DNA from 2 places in the Streptomyces sp. NPDC051020 genome. Region 2 is predicted to be linked to the other one. Evidence: riboswitches for the same ligand, from Rfam matches in the RefSeq annotation. Region 2 holds a riboswitch; the other holds the start of a gene.
The links. A riboswitch is a leader RNA that binds a small molecule or an ion and turns the genes downstream of it on or off. The one in region 2 is predicted to bind cobalamin.

Region 1: linked by a shared signal. The riboswitch ahead of AB0N06_RS19415 (cobalamin biosynthesis protein) and the one ahead of AB0N06_RS27005 (ABC transporter substrate-binding protein) in region 2 are both predicted to bind cobalamin.

Annotation. Positions count from the first base shown of each region.
Region 1 covers NZ_JBFBCG010000033.1:16,386-24,163, reverse strand. The annotation lists gene AB0N06_RS19430 (class II aldolase/adducin family protein) at 1-297, opposite strand, end outside; gene AB0N06_RS19425 (inorganic phosphate transporter) at 581-1,870, shown strand; gene AB0N06_RS19420 (hypothetical protein) at 1,883-2,116, shown strand; cobalamin riboswitch at 2,269-2,400, shown strand; gene AB0N06_RS19415 (cobalamin biosynthesis protein) at 2,548-3,528, shown strand; partial or broken gene AB0N06_RS19410 (cobyric acid synthase) at 3,525-5,275, shown strand; gene AB0N06_RS19405 (putative cobaltochelatase) at 5,272-7,287, shown strand; gene cobO (cob(I)yrinic acid a,c-diamide adenosyltransferase) at 7,287-7,778, shown strand, end outside.
Region 2 covers NZ_JBFBCG010000057.1:36,648-44,425, forward strand. The annotation lists gene AB0N06_RS26985 (cytochrome P450) at 1-1,156, opposite strand, end outside; partial or broken gene AB0N06_RS26990 (PRC-barrel domain-containing protein) at 1,710-2,030, shown strand; gene AB0N06_RS26995 (ABC transporter ATP-binding protein) at 2,134-2,928, opposite strand; gene AB0N06_RS27000 (iron chelate uptake ABC transporter family permease subunit) at 2,925-3,932, opposite strand; gene AB0N06_RS27005 (ABC transporter substrate-binding protein) at 4,016-5,056, opposite strand; cobalamin riboswitch at 5,119-5,307, opposite strand; gene AB0N06_RS27010 (beta-ketoacyl-[acyl-carrier-protein] synthase family protein) at 5,388-6,611, opposite strand; gene AB0N06_RS27015 (acyl carrier protein) at 6,608-6,868, opposite strand; partial or broken gene AB0N06_RS27020 (acyl-CoA dehydrogenase) at 6,984-7,778, opposite strand, start outside.

The DNA of each region.
Region 1 (7,778 bases), on a different contig from region 2:
GTGGAGCGGGAGTTCGCTGGTCGGGGCGAGGGCGCCGAGCACCTGGTTGCCGTGGAGGTCGACGGCCACGGTGTCGCCGGGGCCCAGCCGGTCGTACGGCACACCGCTCGGGGTGACCAGGACGAGGTCGCCGACCCGCGCCGACACATTGCCCGAGGTGCCGACCACCAAGCCCTCCGCAGCGGTCCTGCGGGCGGTGGCGACGACACCGTTCCAGGCCTGCTCGATCGCGTCGCGTGCGTCGTTCGCATCGCGCCCGTTATGCCCGTTGTGCGCGTCCTCGTGATGCTCACTCATGGGGGAATCCTGTCAGCGGGGCCGGCACGACGGGAGACGTCGGGTGATCCACATCTCTTTTCCGAGGTTTCCGGACCTCGGATCACAGGGCGTGAAGCGAGGCGGAAGGGGCGAAATCCAGCCACGACAGGCACTGCGCCCCCACGCCGGCTGTCGGTGGCCCGACAAAAAGAATGACTCAACTCCGTTTGGAGTCACCACAGGGCCCCGTCCAGTTCATCTCCCGTTCACCCAGGTTGCCTACGTTCCACGTGCCAATGACGTCGAACGATTGCCTGGGTAAATGGAACACATCACGCTGCTCCTCGCGATTGTGATCGTGACAGCTCTAGTGTTCGATTTCACGAACGGTTTCCATGACACCGCGAACGCGATGGCGACCACCATCTCGACCGGTGCCCTCAAACCCAAGACAGCGGTGGCCATGTCCGCCGCTCTCAACCTCGTCGGCGCCTTCCTGTCGGTGGAGGTCGCCAAAACGATCTCCGGCGGGATCATCAACGAGGACGGGCTGCGGACAGAAGTCATCTTCGCGGCCCTCGTCGGCGCCATTCTGTGGAATCTGCTCACCTGGCTGGTCGGCCTGCCGTCCAGCTCGTCCCACGCACTCTTCGGCGGCCTGATCGGCGCCGCGGTGATGTCGGCGGGCTGGTCCTCGGTCGACGGCGGAACCGTCGTCACCAAGGTGCTGCTGCCCGCGGTCGCCGCCCCGGTCGTCGCGGGTGTCGCCGCGCTGCTGGCGACCAGGCTGACGTACCGGATCGGCGGCGGGAACCGCAACGAGGCCCAGGAGAAGGCCACCGCCAAGGGCTACCGGGCCGGCCAGATCGCCTCGGCGGGACTGGTCTCGCTCGCCCACGGCACCAACGACGCGCAGAAGACCATGGGCATCATCACCCTGGCCCTGGTCACCGGTGGCGTCCTGTCCCCCGGCTCGAACCCGCCGATCTGGGTCATCGTCTCCGCCGGTCTGGCCATCGCACTCGGCACCTACCTGGGCGGCTGGCGCATCATCCGCACCATGGGCAGCGGCCTCACCGAGCTCAAGCCGCCACAGGGCTTCGCCGCCCAGACCAGCGCGGCCACGGTCATCCTGGCCTCCTCGCACCTCGGCTTCTCCCTCTCCACCACCCAGTCCTGCTCCGGCGCCGTGATGGGTGCGGGTCTGGGCCGCCCGGGCGGTGTGGTCCGCTGGTCCACCGCGACCCGGATGTTCGCCGCCTGGGGTCTGACCCTGCCGGCCGCGGGTCTGGTCGGCGCGGGCGCGGAGTTCCTCACCAGGCAGGGCACCTGGGGTGTCGTCGCCGTCGCCGTCCTGCTCATCGCGGGCTCCGGAGCGATCTGGCTGCTGTCCCGGCGCAAGCCGGTCGGGCACGGCGATGTCGCGCCCACCGGTGAGGTCGCCGAACCGGCGGGTGTCATCACCACCGCCATCGCGGCCGTCACCCCGCCGCCGCCCGCCGGGACGGCTGCGGTCGCCACGGCAGTGGACACGACCACGGACCTCAAGACCACCATCCCGGCCCAGCCCGGAACCGTCGCCGCCGATCCGGCGCGGCCCGCCACGGTGTAAGGACAGATCACCATGAACATCGACTGGGCAGCTCTCGGCTCCGTCTTCGGCGTCTCGCTCGTCGTCACCGTCGCGCTGGTGGGCCTCTTCACCCTGGGCATCGTCGGCCTCTCCAAGCAGCCGGAACCGGCCGCGGAGGGTGGCTCCACCGGAGGCTCCCTGGTGCTCGCCCGCGTGGGCGGGTACCTCTGCTTCGGGCTCTGCGCGGCCTCGGTCGCGTACGGGATCTATCTGATCGTCGCCTGAGCCCCTTCCCGCACTCCCCCATCGGGCCGGACACACCTCGCGTGTGTCCGGCCCGATGTGCGTCTGCGCACACTGCACCGCCGCAGGTCAACGCCAGGTTGACGGGCGTTCGCGGAGCGTGGTGGACTGCCGGAGCCATTTACGGCGACAGCAGAGGAAGCCGGTGTGAATCCGGCGCGGTCCCGCCACTGTCACCGGGGAGCGGTCCCCCACACCGGAAGTCACGGCCCGCGCATGCGGGCTGGAAGGCCGGGGGAACTGCGGATCCGGGAGCCAGGAGACTCTCGCCGCCGGTCACGTCGAACCAGGGCGCGGACCCTGAGTGAGGACATATCGCCATGCCCGGCTGCCGTGCGTCCGCCGTTTCTGTGCCGCTCTCACCAGGAGCCGGCTGTACCGAGGTCCTTCGAGGCAGCACGGCCGGCTGAGCCGTGCGAGCCGACCGCATCTTCGCGTACGGCGCCGCCGCCGGCCTGATCGGCGATCTGCTGCTCGGTGATCCCCGCCGGGGGCATCCGGTCGCCGCCTTCGGGCGGGCCGCGGCGGGCGTCGAACGGCGTCTGTGGCGCGACCACCGCGGGTGGGGCGCCCTGCACACCCTGGTCTGCGCCGGAGGCGCTGCCGGTGGAGCCGCGCTGGCCGCCCGTGCCGTACGCCGTCATCCCGCCGCCTCCGTCGCCCTGACCGCGGCCGCCACCTGGTCCGTCGTCGGCGGCACCTCGCTGGGTCGCGAGGCGCGCGCCATCGGCGGCGCGCTCGCCGCCGGTGACATCGAGCTGGCCCGGGAGCGCCTCCCCCATCTGTGCGGGCGCGACCCGCACTCCCTCGACGGGCCGCAGATCGCGCGCGCCGTGGTGGAGTCCGTGGCCGAGAACACCTCGGACGCGGTGGTGGGTGCCCTCGTGTGGGGCGCGCTGGGTGGCGTGCCCGGACTCGTCGCCTTCCGTGCCGTCAACACCCTCGACGCGATGGTCGGGCACAAGTCGCCCCGCCATCTGCGCTACGGCTGGGCCTCGGCCCGCCTGGACGACGTCGCGGGCTGGCCCGGCGCCCGGCTCACCGCCGCGCTCGCCGTGGTTGCCGGGGGGCAGCCACGTCGAGCGCTGCGGGCCTGGCGGGCGGACGCGGGCAGGCATCCGAGCCCCAACGCGGGTCCGGTGGAGGCCTCGTTCGCGGGGGCGCTCGGCGTACGGCTCGGCGGGACCCTCGCGTACGGCGGGCGTGTCGAGCACCGGCCGGTACTGAACGGCGCGACCGGCCGTGCGGTGGAGACCGGGGACATCGAGCGCGCGGTGCGGCTGTCGCGCCGCGTGGGGGTACTGGCCCTCGGCGTGTGCGCGGCGGGCCGGCTGATCGCAGGACGGTGGTCGCCCCCGGGGCGGCGTGCGGCTGCGGGACGGAGCGGGAAATGAGCGGCGGACTGCTGGTCGCCGGAACCACGTCGGACGCGGGCAAGAGCGTCGTCACGGCAGGCATCTGCCGGTGGCTGGTGCGCCAGGGCGTGAAGGTCGCGCCGTTCAAGGCGCAGAACATGTCGCTGAACTCGTTCGTCACCCGCGAGGGCGCGGAGATCGGACGCGCGCAGGCGATGCAGGCGCAGGCCGCCCGGGTGGAACCGACCGCGCTGATGAACCCGGTGCTGCTCAAGCCCGGCGGCGACCGGTCCAGTCAGGTCGTCCTGATGGGCAGGCCGGTGGGCGAGATGAGCGCGCGCGGCTACCACGGGGGGCGACAGGAATCCCTGTTCGGTACGGTCGTGGACTGTCTGGAGCAGCTTCGGGGCACCTATGACGCCGTGATCTGCGAGGGGGCGGGCAGCCCGGCCGAGATCAATCTGCGGCGCACCGACATCGTGAACATGGGGATCGCGCGGGCCGCGGGGTTCCCCGTCATCGTCGTCGGTGACATCGACCGCGGTGGCGTCTTCGCCTCGTTCTTCGGCACGACGGCGCTGCTCAGCGCCGAGGACCAGGCGCTGATCGCCGGCTATCTGGTCAACAAGTTCCGCGGCGACGTGTCGCTCCTGGAGCCGGGTCTTGACATGCTGCACGGGCTGACCGGGCGGCGGACGTACGGAGTACTGCCGTTCGCCCACGGCCTGGGCATCGACGAGGAGGACGGGCTGCGGGTCTCGCTCCGCGGGGCCGTACGCGAGTCGGTCGTCGCACCGCCGCACGGCGAGGACGTGCTGCGGGTCGCGGTGTGCGCCGTGCCGCTGATGTCGAACTTCACCGATGTGGACGCGCTGGCCGCCGAACCGGGTGTCGTGGTGCGGTTCGTGGACCGGGCGGAGGAGCTGGCCGACGCGGATCTGGTGATCGTGCCGGGCACGCGCGGGACGGTGAAGGCGCTCGCCTGGCTGCGGGAACGGGGGCTGGCCGACGCGCTGCTGCGACGGGCGGCGCAGGGGCGTCCGGTGCTCGGCATCTGTGGCGGGTTCCAGGTGCTCGCGGAGCAGATCGAGGACGAGGTGGAGTCGCGGGCGGGGCGGGTCGACGGGCTCGGACTGCTGCCGGTGCGGATCCGGTTCGACCGCGAGAAGACCCTCGCCCGGCCGGTCGGTACGGCGCTCGGGGAGCCGGTGGAGGGGTACGAGATCCACCACGGGGTCGCCGATGTGCGGGGCGGCGAGCCGTTCCTGGACGGGTGCCGGGTCGGCGCGGTGTGGGGGACGCACTGGCACGGGTCGCTGGAGAGCGATGCGTTCCGGCGGCGGTTCCTGGGGGAGGTCGCGCGGACGGCGGGACGGCGGTTCGTGGCCGCACCCGACACGAGTTTCGGGGCGTTGCGGGAGGAACAGCTGGATCGGCTGGGGGATCTGATCGAGGAGCACGCCGATACGGGGGCGTTGATGCGGTTGATCGAGGCGGGGGTACCGGAGGGACTGCCCTTCGTGGGCCCTGGGGCGCCGGAGGTGCCGGCGGCCCGTGGGGCCGGGGTGGCTGGGGGGTTGGCGTGAGGGGGACGCCTGCGGCGGGCTCTGTTCCCCCGCCCGCACCTTCCCGTGACCGGGTGTCCGGCCCGGGCCCCGGTCCTCAGGTGCCGGACGGGCTGAGCAGTCGCCCGGAAGCGCTGGACAGCGGGCCGGGCGGGCTGGGTGGCGGGCCGGAACGGGTCACCGGTTCTTGGATGGATGACGTCGTCAAGGAGGCTTTGTGAGTACCCCGTATCCCTTTACTGCCATCGTCGGGCAGGACGATCTACGGCTCGGACTGTTGCTGAACGCCGTATCGCCCGCTGTCGGTGGTGTGCTCGTGCGTGGGGAGAAGGGGACCGCCAAGTCCACCGCCGTGCGGGCGCTCGCCGCGCTCATGCCCGAGGTCGATGTCGTCTCCGGATGCCGGTTCTCATGTGACCCGGTGTCGCCCGATCCGGCGTGTCCCGATGGGCCCCACGAGGCCGGCGGCGGCGTGTCGCGGGCGGCGCGGACCGTGGAACTGCCGGTGGGCGCCTCCGAGGACCGGCTCGTCGGGGCGCTCGACATCGAGCGGGCGCTCACCGACGGGGTCAAGGCGTTCGAGCCGGGGCTCCTCGCCGACGCGCATCGCGGAATCCTGTACGTCGACGAGGTCAACCTGCTCCATGACCACCTGGTGGATCTGCTGCTGGACGCGGCTGCCATGGGTGCCTCGTACGTGGAACGCGAAGGCGTCTCCGTACGGCATGCCGCGCGGTTCCTGCTCGTCGGAACGATGAACCCCGAAGAGGGCGAGCTGCGGCCGCAGTTGCTCGACCGGTTCGGGCTGACCGTCGAGGTCGCCGCGTCACGCGACACCGATCAGCGGGTCGAGGTCGTGCGGCGGCGGCTCGCGTACGACGACGATCCGGCCGGGTTCGCCGCCCGGTGGGCCGAGGAAGAAGGGGAGTTGCGGGAGCGGATCGCCGCCGCGCGGGCGCTCCTTCCGCACGTGGTGCTCGGGGACCGCGCGTTGCGGCAGATCGCCGCCACCTGTGCGGCCTTCGAGGTCGACGGGATGCGCGCCGACATCGTGATGGCCCGCACCGCGACCGCGCTGGCCGCGTGGGCGGGACGTACCGACGTGCTCGCCGAGGACGTCCGGCAGGCCGCCCTGCTGGCGCTCCCCCACCGGCGCCGCCGCAATCCGTTCGACGCGCCCGGTCTCGACGAGGACAAGCTCGACGACACGCTGGAGCAGAACAGCGGTGAAGGGGACGGGCGCGGGGACGACCCCGATCCGGACGGGCCGGGTGGAGGTGGGCAGCCCCCGCGGGGAGACGGGCCCGACACGCCGCCGCAGCCCGAGGCGCGGAACGACGACACGCCCGGACTGCCCTCGCAGGGGCGGCCGACCGACGGCGCCGAGCAGCGGCCCGTACGTGCTGCCGAACCGTTCCGCACGAAGGTGCTGAGCGTGCCCGGGCTCGGCGAGGGCGCGGCGGGGCGGCGGTCCCGGGCGCGTACCGAACACGGGCGTACGACCGGGGCGCGGCGGCCCGAGGGGGCCCTGACCAGACTGCATCTCGCCGCGACCGTGCAGGCTGCCGCCCCGCACCAGCGTGCGCGCGGACGGTCGGGCCGGGGGTTGGTGGTGCGGCGGGATGATCTGCGCCAGGCGACCAGGGAGGGACGCGAGGGAAACCTCGTACTTTTCGTCGTGGACGCGTCCGGGTCGATGGCCGCACGGCAGCGGATGAGCGCCGTGAAGGGTGCGGTGCTTTCGCTGCTGCTGGACGCGTACCAGCGGCGGGACAAGGTCGGTCTGATCACCTTCCGCGGCAGGGGCGCCGACGTGGCACTGCCGCCCACCTCGTCCGTGGACGCAGCCGCCGCGCGGCTGGAGACGCTGCCGACCGGTGGGCGCACCCCCCTCGCGGCCGGACTGCTGAAGGCCCATGACGTCCTGCGGGTGGAGCGGCTGCGCGATCCGTCGCGGCGGCCGCTGATGGTCGTGGTGACGGACGGACGGGCGACCGGAGGCCCGGAGCCGGTGGCCCTGGCGGCGCGGGCCGCACGGCTGCACGAGGCCGAGGGCACGGCGTCCGTCGTCGTGGACTGCGAGTCGGGGGTCGTTCGGCTCGGGCTGGCCGGCTCCCTGGCCCGCGATCTCGGGGGCACTGCCGTCACGCTCGACGAGCTGCGGGCCGACTCGATCGCCGGGCTCGTCAGGGATGTTCAGGGAACCAACGGATCCAACAGGAGGGCCGCCTAATGCCGCAGGGACAGCCGACCAACGTGCCGGACGACGGGCTGACGACGCGTCAGCGCCGCAACCGTCCGCTGCTCTTCGTCCATACCGGTATCGGCAAGGGCAAGTCGACGGCCGCATTCGGGCTCGCGCTGCGCGCCTGGAACCAGGGCTGGCCGATCGGGGTGTTCCAGTTCGTCAAGTCGGCGAAGTGGAAGGTCGGGGAGGAGAACGCGCTGAAGGTCCTCGGCGCGAGCGGTGAGGGCGGCACGGTCGCCTGGCACAAGATGGGCGAGGGCTGGTCGTGGGTCCAGCGCGGCCTGCACGGTGACAACGCGGACAACGCGGAGAAGGCGCGCGAGGGCTGGGAACAGGTCAAGCGCGACCTGGCCGCCGAGACGTACAAGCTGTACGTCCTCGACGAGTTCGCGTACCCGATGCACTGGGGCTGGATCGACACCGACGAGGTGGTCGAGGTGATGCGCAACCGTCCGGGGACGCAGCATGTGGTGATC
Region 2 (7,778 bases):
GGGGCAGCTCCGTGTCGGGGACGGTCACCTCGAGTTCCGGGAAGCGGCGGAACAGCTGTTCCAGCGCGATCGTCGCCTCCATCCGGGCGAGCGGCGCTCCCAGGCAGTAGTGCGGCCCGTGCCCGAGGGAGAGGTGACGCGCCGCCGACGTCCTGGCCGGCCGAGTGACGTCGAAGCGGTCGGCGTCCGGGCCGTGCGCCGCGGTATCGCGTCCGGCGGCCGAGTATCCGGCGAGTACGGGGGCACCCTTCGGGATGACGGTCCCGTCGAGGGTCAGGTCACGGGTCGGGTAGCGGAACGGGAAGTAGCTGACCGGGCTGTCCCAGCGCAGTGTCTCCTCCACCACGTCCGGCCACCCCGCCCGGCCCGAGGTGACCAGGCCGAGCTGGTCCCGGTGGGTGCACAGGGCGCGCACAGCGTTGGCGATCAGGTTCAGCGTGGTCTCGTGACCGGCGATGATCATCAGCACCAGGGTGCCGATGAGTTCCTGCTGGCTGAGCCGGTCACCGCCCTCGTCGCGGGCCGAGATCAGCGCGCTGATCAGGTCGTCGCCCGGCTGCTCGGCCCGGGCGGCTGCAACGGTGCTCAGCAGTTCCACCAGCTCCCGGTTGGCGGCCATGGCCACCGCGGGTCCGATGTCGGTGGAGACGATCTGGTTCGAGAGATGGTGGAGTCGGTCCTGGTGCCGCTCGTCCACCCCGAGGAGCTCGCAGATGACCCCCAGTGGCAACGGCAGCGCGAACCCCGCGCGCAGGTCCACCGTCCCGTCCCCCTCGGCGGCCATGGCATCGACACGGTCGAGCAGTTCGGCGGTGAGGACTTCGATGCGCGGCCGGAGCTGCTCCACCCGCCGTGTGGTGAACGCCTTGCTGACCAGCGAGCGCAGCCGCCGGTGGTCCTCGTCGTCGGCGGTGGTCATGCCCTGCACAGTGGCGAAGGTCCGCAGTGGCCAGCCGTCGGGGATCAGTCCTTCGGCCAGCGCGGCGAAGTGGGCTGCGCCCTTGGCGACATCGGGGTGGGCGAGGAACTCCTTGAGCGCGTCGTGCCCGAGCACCGCCATCCCCGGCACCTCCCCGGGGAGCACGACGGACGCCACGGCGCCCCGGGCGAGCAGCCGCGCGTTGTCCGCGTGCGGGCACCCTCCGGCCGGGTCCATGCGGTGCGCGGCGGCCTGCTCATTTATCGGCGGGGTGTTCAACGGGCCTCTCCTGTAAGGTCTTCGGCTCCTGACCGGCGGCGGCCGGGGCAGGGTGCAGATCCTACGGCGGACGCGACGGATACGAAGTGCGATAGCACGGTGGGGTGGTAGCAGGTCAGCGGCGCCACGCGGCGATGGCCGGGTTCCTGCGGAGGTGTTGCGCCGGCGGGCAGAATGGGGCTGATGGGCGCGCTCTCATGCTCGCCGAGGCGGCGGCATGCCCGTGGCACGGAGACCGCGGTGCGGCCGGAGCGCCGTTCGGCCGGACCGCCCGGGGCGCCCGTGCGCAAGCCCGCGTACGCCTCCACGCCGTCACGATCTCACTCGAACGGTCCAACGTCGGGCTGTGCCCCGCCACCGGCATCGCACGCTGCCGACCCGGATGCGAGGGGCCATCGTTCCGGGCCGGGAAGTTGCATCGCCCATCCGGGTGAGGCGCGATGGAAGCCGGACGTGCCTTCCCTGGTGGAGCTGCCCACAGGACACGCGCGCGGGCGAGGAGGAACCGGTCATGGGAGCCGCTGACGGTTTCACGGATGCCAAGGAGCTCGACGGCCTGACAGTGTACGACCCCAGGGGCGAGAAGGTCGGCACCGTGGGGCGGGTGTATCTCGACGACGCGACCGGCAGACCGGACTGGATCACGGTGAAGACCGGCCTGTTCGGTATGAAGGAGAATTTCGTGCCCCTGGACGGCGCTCGCCGGGTGGGCTCCGATCTGCACATTCCCCATCCGAAGGACCGCGTGAAAGGTGCCCCGAGAGTGGACGCGGATGCCCATCTCTCCGTCTCCGAGGAGGAGGAGCTCTACCGTCACTACGGCCTCACCAGGTGAGTCCGTCCGGTCCTGGCGACCGGGCAGGCGCGGCTCCGGGGAGCGGACAGGCCAGGGGCCCGCACCGTGCCGGGTTCCGGCTCTGCTTCCGTATGCCCGGCTACTGGGCCCGTCCAGGCAGAAACCGCACCGAGGGTCGCCCGTCCGGGCCGTCCTCGGTGACCACCGACCGTACCCGGTACACATCCGAGATGAGTTCCTCGGTGATGACGTCCGCCGGGGTGCCGGCGGCCACCACCCGCCCCTCCTTCATGACGACGATCCGGTCGCAGAACATCGCGGCCAGATTGAGGTCGTGCAGGGCGATGACGCCGGTGACGGGCAGCGAGGTGACCAGGGACAACAGCTCCAGCTGGTGCTGGATGTCGAGATGGTTCGTCGGCTCGTCCAGCAGCAGTTCACGCGGCTGCTGCGCCAGTGCGCGGGCGATCTGGACACGCTGGCGCTCGCCCCCGGAGAGCGTGTGCCAGGCCTGGTCGCTGCGTTCGGCCAGTCCCGTGCGTTCCAGTGCCTCGCATACCGCGTCTTCGTCCGCGCGGTTGGGCGCCGACCAGGCGCGGAGGTGCGGAATGCGGCCGAGCCCCACGACGTCCCGGACGCGCAGCTCGACCTGGGTGTCGGCATGCTGGTCGACCACGGCGACCCGCTGCGCGACAGTGCGCCGGCCGATCGCGGCGAGCGGTTCGCCGTCGAGCGTCACCACGCCCGCCGCCGGCGCGAGGACCCCCGCGAGCACCCGGAGCAGCGTGGACTTGCCCGACCCGTTGGGGCCGAGGAGTCCGACGGTCGCGCCGGGCGGAGAGACGAGGGAGACCCCGTCGAGGACAAGACGGCCGCCCGCCTCGCGGGAGACTCGCTGGGCACGCAGACCTGCGGTGGTACCGATGGATGTCATGTGGTCCTCCGGGTTCGGTAGAGGACCAGAACGAACGCGGGTACGCCGATGAGGGCGGTGACGACGCCCACCGGCACCTCCTGCGGATCGAGGACGGTCCGGGCGAGCGTGTCGACCCAGACGAGGAACACCGCCCCGGCCAGCGCGGTGACCGGCAGCAGCTGCCGGTGCCCGGAGCCGGTGAGCGCCCGGGCGGCATGCGGCAGCACGAGCCCGACGAAGCCGATGGCACCCGCCGAGCTGACGAGCGCGGCGGTCAGCAGCGCGGTCGTGCAGAGCAGCACGATCCGGGTGCGGCCGACATCGACTCCCAGGGCGGCGGCCGCGTCCTGACCGAAGGCGAAGGCGTCGAGCGTTCGGGCGTGGCCCAGCGAGATCAGCAGGGTCACGACGAGCACGGGGAAACAGACCCACACATCGGTCCAGCCGACCCCGCTGAGCGAGCCGAGCAACCAGAACAGCACGCCTCGGGTCTGCTCGGCGTCGGCCGCGGTCATCACCACGAAGGAGGTCAGCGCGGAGAACAGCTGCATGGCCGCGACGCCGGAGAGGACGACCCGGTCCGTCGTACCGCCGAGGGTATGACTGAGCAGCAGCACCAGGGCGAACGAGCAGAGTGCCCCGATGAACGCCCCGGTCGAGATCGACACCGCTCCCCCGCCCACCCCGAGGACGACGACCACGACGGCACCCGTCGACGCCCCGGAGGAGACGCCGAGGACGAACGGGTCGGCGAGCGGATTGCGGAGCAGGGACTGCATGACCGTGCCGCACACCGCGAGTCCGGCGCCGCACACGGCGGCGAGCAGGGTACGGGGCATGCGCAGGTTCCAGATGATGCCGTCCCGGACAGGGGTGAGCCGCGATTCGCCCACCCCGAGGTGGGCGGCCACCGCGGACCAGACGTCGGCGACGGAGATCCGGGCGGGGCCGATGGTGACGGCGATGGCGACGGACAGCGCGAGCAGGGCGAGGCCCGTGGTCCACAGCACACCGTCGCGCAGCCCCCGTGCGCCACCGGCCCTGCGGTGCCCATCGGTTCCGGGTGCCTGCTCCGTACGTACCGCTGCGACCCGTTCGGTGTCCGTCACCCGGCGAGCCCGAACGTCCGCAACCCGGCGGCGACCTGTTCCAGACCCTCGACCGTCCGGATGGACGGATTCATGGCCTGGCCGCTGAGCAGCACGTACCGCTTGTGCTTGACGGCGTCCATGTTCTTCGTCGCGGGATTGGACTCCAGGAACTCGATCTTCTTCGCGGCGCTCTCGGCGGTCTGTGCCCTGCGCGTCAGATCGCCGATGACCAGGACGTCGGGGTTGCGGTCGGCGACGGTCTCCCAGCTGATCTGCGGCCATTCCTCATGGGTGTCGTCGAAGACGTTCTTCGCTCCGAGCTCCCTGGTGATGACGCCGGGTGCACCGCAACAGCCAGCCAGGTACGGGGCCTTGGAGTCGGAGAACCAGTAGAGGAGAGTGGCGTGGGAGGCGTCGATGCCGTCGGTGGCCTTCTTCACCCGCTCCCGCAGCCGGGCGACGAGCTCGTCGCCGCGCTGCTGAACGCCGAACACGGCGGCCAGGTCGCGCACTTCGCCGTAGACGCTGTCCATGGTCAGTGCTTCGGTACGCGCTCCGTCGCCGCCGCCGCTGTTGTCCTTGCCGGTGCAGTCGGCGGGCGACACGTAGGTGGGGACACCGAGCTCCTCGAACTGTTCGCGGGGGGCGACGCCGCCCTTGGCGAGGGTCGATTCGAACGAGGCGCTGACGAAGTCGGGTTCCTGGTCGAGGACCTTCTCCGACGACGGCCGGTTCTCCGAGAGGCGTGGCACCTTCGCGTTGGCCTTCTCCAGCCCCTTCATCACCGGGTCGGTCCAGGTGGCTGTGGCCGCCAGCCGGTCGGCGAGGCCGAGGGAGAGCAGGATCTCCGTCGATCCCTGGTCGACGGAGACGGCGTGGTGCGGTGCGGCTTCGACGGTGACGGTGCGACCACAGTTCCTGAGCGTCACCGGATAGCCTTCGCCACCAGCTGACTTGGCCGCGGAGTTGTCGGTCCCTCCGCCGCACGCGGTCAGCAGGAGGAGTGCCGCCGGGAGCAGGGCGGCGGTGCGGGCGGGGCTGGCTATGGACGGCACGGAGTCCCTCTGCGTCTCAGGGCCCATGCGCGGAGCCCACTGTACGAAGTGCTGTCGCCCGGTACCGGGCGACAGGTGCCAGCAGGTCTTCGGACTCGGGTTCCTTCGGACGGGACGCCTTCCCAGGACAACCGTGGATGTCCCAGTGGCCGTGGCCCCGCCCGTCCCCCTCACCGCTGCGCGTCAGCTCCGGATTCGCACCGGATTCCCTGACCCCTACGTGGAGTTTGACTGGCTTCGGCAAGCTATCACGCGGCCCCGCGCGGCTCGTCGGCGGTGCGGTGGGGCCAAAGGCGTCCCGGCCGTACCGTACCGTCATGTCTGCCCCTGCCTACGGACTCTGGAGGGCGACCACGGCGTTGTGGCCGCCGAACCCGAAGGAGTGGCTCACGGCGCGCCGGACGGGCCGGTGGCGGGGCTGTCGGGTGACGCAGTCGATGTCGAACTCGGGCGCCGGGGCGTCCAGGTTGGCGATCGGCGGTACGACCCCGCGCTGCAGCGTGAGGATCGTCAGCCCCGCCTCGATGGCTCCGGCGGCCCCCATGCAGTGGCCCAGTACCCCCTTGGGGGCGGTGACGGGTGGCCGGTGCGGGTAGGCCCGGCTGATGAGAGCGGCTTCGATGGCGTCGCCCAGCGGTGTCGACGTGCCGTGCGCGTTGACGTGTTCGACGTCCGCGGCCGCCCAGTCCGCGTCGCGCAGCGCGGCCTCTACCGCGGCCCGGGCGACGGCGCCGGACGGGTGCGGACTGGTGGGATGGTGGGCGTCGGTGGTGGCGCCTGTCCCGGCGAGCAGCGCCCGCGGAACCGCTGCCCGGGCCCGTGCGTCATCCGCCCGTTCCAGCACCATGACGGCGGCGCCCTCGCCCATGACCAGGCCGGCACGATCAGCCGCGAACGGCCGGCAGAGGCGGCCCGGGTCGCCGTCCCTCGTGGCGGCGGCACCGGACCGCGCGAATCCGGTCATGGCGACCGGGAAGACGATCGACTCGGTGGCTCCGGCGATGGCGAGGTCGCATTGCCCGGTGACCAGCAGGTCCCGGGCGACGGAGAGCGCGGTGACCCCGGAGGAACAGGCGGTGCACGGCGCCAGGCTGGGACCGGTCGCCCCCATCCGGATGGCGATCTCCGCCGCGGGCATGTTCGGAATGGTGAGGAGGATCCCCGCCGGCGACGTGGCCCCCGGCCCGCGCCGGTCGAGGGCGACGGCCTGTTCGGTCAGGCCCGCGGATCCTCCGCTGCTGGTGCCGACGACCACGGCGACCCGGCTGCCGTCCCAGTCGGCCGGGTCCAGTCCGGCGTCCGCGACCGCTTCCCGCGCGGCGAGGACGGCGAATTTGACGTACCTCCCCATCCGGAAGGCCGCACGGCCGCCGACCGCGTCGTCCAGATCGAAACCGGAGACCGTGCACGCGAAGTCGATCGCGCAGCCTTCGAGCTCGGGGACGGTGCGGGCCGGTGAGACCCCGGCGCACACCCCGTGCCAGGTGGTGTCGGTGTCGTTGCCGACCGGGGTGATCATCCCCAGGCCGGTGACGGCGACGGCAGGCCTGTTCATCGGGCGTTGCTCATCGCGGGGTCGCCGCTCACCACGGCATCGATGAACGTCGTGATGTCGGCGAGGGTGGCGTCCTTGTAGAGCTTGCCGGAGTCGGCCTCGACCCCCAGCGTCTCCTTGATGATGACGGCGAACTCGGCGACGGCGAGGGAGTCCATCTCCAGGCTGTCCATCGTGGAACCCGGAAGGATCTCGGCGGCCGGCACCTTGAAGGTGTTCGTGAGAACGTCGGTGATCTGGGGGTGGATCGCGCTCATGATCTTCCTCTTCGCTAGGTCGTGCAGGTCGCGCATTTCATGCAGGTTCTACCGATTCCCGGGACGGTGGAACGCACGGTCCCGATGCCGAAGTAACTGACTCCCGATCTGCCGGTTACGCCTTGCGGCGAACCGATTCGCCAACGATCACCCGTGGCTTCGCACAGCGCCGGGAAAGGACGGATGTGGTGCCCCAGTACGCCAGCAGAACGGCCCGGACTCCAAGGGCCCCGACCGCGTCCCGTACCCTGCACAGCTGTCCGGCGGTTCGCTCGTCCGAAGCCTTCACCGCTCCCCCTGCGCCCCGGTGGTGGTCTGCCAGGACGCCTCCGGATCGTCGTACGCATCGACATAGTTCGCGCCGGCGATGGGCCAGTCCGCGAGCACCTCGTCCGGCAGCGCGAAGGACTCGATCAGGGTGGGCAGATGCCCGGCGACGGCGGCGATGAGCTGCTCGACGGCGTCCGGCAGGGCCTTGACCTGATCGGCGGTCAGATGGCCGGCGGCGAGCAGATCGCCGCTGTTGCGGGCGACCCACTGGAGAGCGAACAGCCGCTCCAGTTCGGCCAGCCTCTCGCGGCCAGGGCCTACGGGCAGTTCTGCGACGGCCTCCGCGTACGCCTCGGCCGCGTGTCGGCGGGCGTGCGCCTCGACGCCCCGCAGGGCGGGCCCGGACGCCGCGTTCCACCGCGCCAGCGGGTCACTGTGCGGTGCACTGCTCATCCGCTCCCTGGCGCGGGCGAACCAGATGGCCTCCACCTGCGCATGCAGCCACCCCAGGAACCGGGGGTCGGCGAGCTCTCCGGTCGCCCGGCCCGAGGTGCCGCCGTCCACGGACGGTGAGGTGGCGAAGAGCATTTCTGCGGCGGCCTTGGCGTGGATGGCCAGGTTGTCGCCCTCGGCGGTGATC